2 linked regions of the Bernardetia sp. MNP-M8 genome follow. Each later gene encodes a partner of the first gene's protein in a complex. Links are inferred from orthologs where the notes say so. Each region holds a gene or a part of one and is shown in the gene's direction. Other genes may lie near its edges.

Evidence for each region.
Region 2: the proteins of mrdA (region 1) and rodA are in contact, whole or in part, in a crystal structure (PDB 6PL5), measured with the Thermus thermophilus proteins. The link is inferred for Bernardetia sp. MNP-M8 from one-to-one orthologs. Residues at the interface, in WP_223903432.1 of Thermus thermophilus: Arg4, Ile5, His6, Leu8, Ala9, Phe12, Ala15, Leu16, Leu19, Gly20, Arg22, Ala23, Trp24, Leu26, Gln27, Val28, Tyr31, Tyr34, Leu36, Leu43, Thr45, Asp47, Lys156, Gln157, Gly158, Ser160, Val184, Leu201, Glu202; in WP_223903423.1 of Thermus thermophilus: Phe161, Val165, Phe168, Val169, Leu172, Pro198, Tyr199, Glu202, Tyr211, Arg212, Asp213, Gln220, Val221, Gln223, Ser224, Ile226, Ala227, Ile228, Gly229, Ser230, Gly266, Phe267, Val270, Leu274, Tyr277, Gly278, Leu281, Phe285, Leu289, Arg297.

Annotation. Positions count from the first base shown.
Region 1 is NZ_CP147012.1:243,698-246,999, reverse strand. The notes cover bases 226-3,194. They hold mrdA (penicillin-binding protein 2), read left to right. Parts: upstream 226-692; coding sequence 693-2,696; downstream 2,697-3,194. Other genes in these bases: V9L04_RS01030 (hypothetical protein), read left to right, coding at 2,747-3,194; V9L04_RS01040 (Crp/Fnr family transcriptional regulator), read left to right, coding at 226-370. Outside these bases: more of V9L04_RS01040, read left to right, coding at 1-225; more of V9L04_RS01030, read left to right, coding at 3,195-3,302. UniProt on the Escherichia coli protein: Catalyzes cross-linking of the peptidoglycan cell wall. Responsible for the determination of the rod shape of the cell. Is probably required for lateral peptidoglycan synthesis and maintenance of the correct diameter during lateral and centripetal growth.
Region 2 is NZ_CP147012.1:3,939,911-3,943,163, forward strand. The notes cover bases 179-3,098. They hold rodA (rod shape-determining protein RodA), read left to right. Parts: upstream 179-832; coding sequence 833-2,365; downstream 2,366-3,098. Other genes in these bases: V9L04_RS16040 (DUF1415 domain-containing protein), read left to right, coding at 179-763; V9L04_RS16050 (glycosyltransferase family 2 protein), read left to right, coding at 2,568-3,098. Outside these bases: V9L04_RS16035 (hypothetical protein), read left to right, coding at 1-140; more of V9L04_RS16040, read left to right, coding at 170-178; more of V9L04_RS16050, read left to right, coding at 3,099-3,253. UniProt on the Escherichia coli protein: Peptidoglycan polymerase that is essential for cell wall elongation. Also required for the maintenance of the rod cell shape. Functions probably in conjunction with the penicillin-binding protein 2 (mrdA).

The DNA of each region.
Region 1 (3,302 bases):
TATACAAGAGTTTTTTGGAGAAGGTGAGCTTTTCGGAGAAATAGAAATAATCAATGAAAGTCTGAGTTTTTGTGCCATAGAATCTATTTCAGATATGGTGGTATATAAAATCTCTAAGATTCATTTTTCAGAACTTTTGCAAAATGATAAAGAATTCAATGCCCTGATTGTAAAAGCCATGGCTAATAAAATTAAGTACAAAGCTCTAAGGCATTCTCACAATCAGTCTCATTCTATTAAATCAAATTTATTGAGATTAAAAAAACAGTTTCCCCAACTAATGAAAATTATTTCAAAACAAGACATTGCTAATTACTTAGGAATTACACTTCGCAGCTTTAATAGAATTTTGAAAGAGATTGATAAATAGGTGGAAAGTAAGAATAAAGTGAAGAGTTAATTGTTAATTTGGTTGAATTATGATTTTTTAAATCAACAATAGGATTTATTCTATATAAGCTGTTTTTCCTTCGATAAAAAAATAAAGACTGGTATCATTTTTAGATTATTTATAATAGTAATTATTCTAAATAAGTGGAATAAAGTGCTTAACTTTGTGGTACTTATAGAAAAGTGTATCAAAATGAAAGAAAAACTCATTTTATTTTTGATACAAAACAAAAAAACTTCCAAAAACCAATCTCTGCCGTTGTTGGTGTTTATCCACCAATAACTATTAAAAATATTCAGATTTGAACGACCTTCGAAGATATATCATTCAAGTAGCTATTTTAGTAGTTTTGTTAATTTATGGTTTCCAACTACTTTGGTTGCAAGTCATTTCCGATGATTTTCAACAGCAAGCTCAAAATACTTCTACACGAACAAATATTTTATACCCTCCTCGTGGTCTTGTTTATGATAGAAATGGAAAATTATTGGTTGAAAATAATCCTGTTTTTGATATAGAAATTATAGCAAAAGAGTTTAAATTAGAACCTAATGATACCACTCGTTTGTGTGAGCTTTTGCGTATTTCCTTAGAAGAATTTAGAGATAAGTTACAGAAAGCAAAGCATGGCTTGCAGCGTTATAAGCCTTATCTATTTATAAAACAGATGTCAGTAGAGAATTATGCCAAAATTCAGGATGAACTCTCTGATTATGAAGGTATTTATCCAAATGTAAGAACGATTCGTAAATATCCATACTCTTCTTTCTCTGGTGGTTTGGGATATGTGCGTGAAATCGACCAAAGAATGCTTTCTAAAGACACAGCAGACTATTACCGACGTGGAGATATGCTTGGTATTAGTGGAATAGAGAGAAGCTATGAAAAAGAATTAAGAGGAAAAAGAGGCGTACAGCAGGTTATGTATGACCGTTTGGGAATTGCTAGAGGAGCTTTCAAAGATGGACAATATGACACACTTCCAGAAGCAGGAATGACTCTTCAAACTACAATAGATGCCGAACTTCAAACGTATGGAGAGTATTTGATGCAAAACAAAATTGGTAGTATTGTCGCCCTTGACCCAAAAACGGGTGAAGTATTATCGATGGTTTCTGCACCTACTTTTGATCCAAATTTATTAACAGGAGAAGGAACAGAAGTAGCCAAAAATTATTTAATGCTTTCTCAAGATCCAACAAAACCACTTTATAATCGTGCTTTACAAGCAGCCTATCCCCCTGGTTCTACATTTAAGATTGTACAGGCTCTGATTGGTTTGCAAGATGGTGTTTTAGATACAGTTCATACTTCATTTAGCTGTTCGAAAGAATTGGTAAACTGTCATAATCATCCTTCGCCATTGAATATACATGGTTCTATTCAGCACTCTTGTAATCCATTTTATTATAAATCTTTTATCCGAATCATTCGTCAGCATCGTTCAGAAAATGATAAAGAGGATACTCGTGTTGGTTTGGATAGTTGGCATGACCATGCTTTATCGTTTGGTTTTGGTAGACAGTTAGGTATAGATTTACCTTATGAAAGCAGAGGACTTATTCCCTCAACAGCCTATTATGATAAAATTGCTGAACGTCGTGGGTATGGTTGGAAGTTAGGAAATATATATTCCCTCAGTATTGGACAGGGAGAGATGAGTGCTGTTCCATTACAACTGGCTAATTTTGCAGCTATTCTAGCTAATAGAGGACATTATTACATTCCTCATGTTGTTAGAGCAATAAATGATACTACTTTGGTAGATATAAAATACAGAACAAAGCAAAAAACGACAGTAGATGAAAAATATTTTCCTTATGTTGTTGATGCTATGGCTGATGTAGTTCGTGCAGGAACAGCACGTAGAGCAAGAATAGATGATATTATTGTTTGTGGAAAAACAGGAACAGTTCAGAATCCACACGGAGAAGACCATTCTATTTTTATAGCCTTTGCACCAAAAGATAATCCCAAAATTGCGATAGCTGTTATAGTAGAAAATGCAGGTTTTGGAGGAACATGGGCAGCTCCAATAGCAAGTTTGATGATAGAAAAATATATCAACGATACCATTTCTGATGCAAATGTAAAGTATAAAGAACAGAGAGTTGTAGAACTAAATCTAATAGAACAAGAAAAAATACGATTAGAGAAAGAAGAAGAAAGAAAAAGACAAAAAATGCAAAAAAAGAAGGAGGAAAAACAAGCCATACTCATTACACAAAAGAATAATACTGCTAAAGAAAATACAGAAAAATCTAATATTGTATTAGCAGAAGCAAAAAGAGAAGATGAAGAATAGAATCTGAAAGAATTTTCTTTTTTTTTATAAGATAACCGTATTGAAATAAAATGAATCCACGTTATTTACTACTTTATTTACCTGTTTTTTTTGCTTTTTTAATTCATTCTACAAATCATTCATTAGCTTATTGGACAGCTTGGGGAGGTTCTTTTTGGATATATCTGATTACTTTTACAGGAGTAGTTAAAGAACTTCCAACTGACCGTCCTATCTTAGATCAAGTATTTCGTCCTTTCTTTTTGGTACATCTCATTTTTTCAGGCTATATGGCTGTAACCTCTGTATTCTTTTATTTAGATGCAATGGGTTATTTTTATTTAGATAAAGTAAAAGCAGAAGAATCCTATGTTTATATTTCTACTATTGCATATTGTCAAATTTTATATTGTTTAGGACATGCTGCTTATGTGCATGGACTACTGTTATTTTCAACATATAAAGTTCCCAAATATATTATTAAAGTTTCTTCTCAAACTTCTATATCTAAAATACTCTTTTTAGCGACTTTATTTTTCTTTGTAGGAAGCATTACTTTTAGATTTTTACCTGGAGGGTCACAATTTTTAAGTCAATTTCAACTTTCTATGGCTGTTTTTGCTGTGT
Region 2 (3,253 bases), 3.7 Mb from region 1 along the record:
AATATTCCTTAAATTTTGAAGAGAATGGAGAAAATTTGAATAGTAAAATAGTTGCTCTCTATGAAAGTTGTATTGATGAGGGAATTGCACTTTCATTAGATAAGTATAAATTGATAGATTTCTTGAAAAATAAAATGTAGCATACTCTTCAGAGTGTGAAAAAAATGATATGAATAAAATAGACATACAAAAAAACACCAAAAAGTGGTTTGAAGAATGGATTTTGAAATTAAATCTTTGCCCTTTTGCTCATTCTGTTTATGCAAAAAAGGAAATTCGTTTTGAGATAGAAGAAAGTGATAGTTTTGAAAAATGCATACAGAAAGCTGTTTCTGAAATTGAACTTTTACAAGATAATGATAATGAACAAAGTCAAAATTACATAGACACAACACTTTTAGTTTTTCCAAATATTTTTTTTAACCTTTTTGAAAAGATAAATAACGAAGAAAATACGCTGTTCAACGACTTTCTAGACTTTGTTGCTGTATTGGATTTATATTTGGAGCAAAATAACTTAGAAGAAAAATTTCAACTTGTAGCTTTTCATCCCAATTATATTTTTGCAGGGGAAGATATAAATTCAAAAAGTCATTTTACTAATCGCAGTCCTTACCCAATTTTACATATTTTGAGAGAAGAAAGTGTAGAAAATGCAATTATAAATTATAATCAAGTAGAAGCTATACCTCAAAAAAATATAGAAAAATTAGAAAAAATGAAAGATACTGACTTTGAATGGTTAAAATTTTTTTCTTCATAGTTTTCGAAATCCTTAGGGTGTAAATAAACATTCAACTTATCACTAATAGTTAATCATTAATCACTAAAAATGTACGGTTCTTCTTCCTCTTCTCGTTCGCCTTTCTCTCAGTTAGACTGGATGACAATTTTATTGTTTTTTGGACTTCTAACTTGGGGTTGGATTAGTATTTATGCAGCCATTTACGACGCTGAAAAAACCTATACCATTACTCAATTTTTATTTAAGACCAATGCAGGAAAACAAATCGTTTGGATTGGACTAGCAACAATGTTGGCTTTGGTTTTGATGCTTTTAGATGTTCGGCTTTTCGCTTCTGTTTCCCCCTTTTTTTATATTGGAACAATGGCTTTACTGGTCGGAGTTTTACTTTTTGGAAGAGAAGTAGCAGGGTCAAAGTCGTGGTTTGATTTTGGAGGAATTCGCTTTCAACCTGCCGAACTCGCCAAAGTAGGAACAGCTCTGATGATAGCCTTTTTCTTAGGAAATAAACGGGTGAGTGCCGAAAAATGGAAATATATTGGTGTTTTGATGGTCATTATTGGCATTCCTGCCGTTCTTACAATTTTGCAAGGAGATACAGGTTCTGCAATGGTTTTTGCTAGTTTTTTCATCGTTTTTTATCGTGAAGGGTTGCCTTCTTTTATTATGGTGGCTGGTCTTTCTGCTATTTTACTTCTGGTGGCTACACTTGTTATGCTCTCCGATTTGTGGGGATTGATGCAGCGAATTATTGTCATTGGAGGAACAGTTTTACTCTGTATTCAGCTCATAGATTTTTTTAGAAGGCGAGCAGAAGACCGTCCAAAATGGTTTGTTTTTGCAATAGAAATCGGCTTGAATGTTATTCTTTTAACTATTCCTTGGTGGCTTCCTGTTCAAGAGTATCAGTCAGAAGATATTGCTCTTATCAAATCTGAATCTTTCAAACAAAATTTGATGTGGCTAAGTGGTGTTTTTGCTGTTTGGTTATTTATTAAAGGAATTTTTTCAATTACAATAGACAAAAAATACAAACCGATTTGGCTTGTGGGATTTATCGTAATTGCTGCTGTAGCAATTGTAGGAGGACTAGACTTTTTTGTAAAAGATGTTTTGAAAGAATATCAGCGCAAAAGATTAGAAGTTTTAGTCGATCCAACACAAGGAAAACAAGATTTTGGCTGGCAAGTCTATAACTCAAAAAGTGCCATCAGTTCAGGAGGACTAACAGGAAAAGGATTTTTAGAAGGCACACACACAAAACTTAATTATGTACCTGACCAAAGTACCGATTTTATTTATTGTACCATCGGAGAAGAACAAGGCTGGGTAGGAAGTTTTGGTGTTTTAGTGTTGTTTGTTTTGCTATTTTTCAGACTTATTCACGTTGCAGAACGGCAAAAATCAAAGTTTTCTAGGGTGTATGCGTATGGTGTAGTTTCAATTTTGTTTTATCACTTTGTAGTAAATATCGGAATGACAATCGGACTTTTTCCTGTAATTGGTATTCCTTTGCCATTCTTTAGTTATGGAGGTTCGTCGCTATGGGGTTTTACGCTATTACTCTTTATTTTGGTAAAACTAGATATGCACCGTAAAATTGAAGTCAAAATTGATTAAATCAGTTATCAGTCATCAGTCATCAGTTAATTTCAAATACTATTTTTCAGATTGATTGTAAGAAGGTATTTTCAGTCTCTTGTCTTTTCTCTTTATTTCTCTGTGGTTCAAAATGTATTTTTATTCCTCTGTGTTCTCTGCGAACTCTGTGTTTAAAATGTATTCCGTATTTCATTTATAATTTACCATTTATAATTTACCATTGTTAAAAATATCTATAATTACCGTCGTCCGAAATGCAAAAGAACTTTTCCTTCGAACGCTTGAATCTGTCAAAAATCAAACGTACAAAAACATAGAATACGTAGTTGTTGATGGAAACTCTACGGACGGAACAAAAGAAATTATTGAAGAAAATCAAGAATTTATTACCACTTGGATTAGCGAAAAAGACAAAAGCCTTTATGATGCAATGAATAAAGGTCTGAAACTTAGCACAGGAGATTTTGTGTGGTTTCTACACGCAGGAGATACAATTCCAACTCCTCAAACTTTAGAAAATGCGATAAATGATGTTTTGAATAAGGAAACAGACTTTCAAAAAATAGACTTCATTTATGGAAAAGTAAAGATTAAACATTTAGATAATACCTTCACAGATTATCATAAAATTGCTCCCACAGAAAAACAATTAGCAAAAAAAGGATACAAAAATTTCTTAGAAGGAATGGTAATTTGTCATCAAGCAATGCTCGTTCGTAGAGAAATTGCACCTTTGTACGACCTTGATTTTAGATTAGCTGGAGATATAGATTGGTCTATTCGTCTTTTTAAAGAAATAGAAAAACGCAAAACGAATAAACAGGAAATTAGAGTAAAACAAACTGAAATAATAATTGCTCATTTTTTGGCAGGAGGAATTTCCACTTCACAAAAGAAAAAATCATT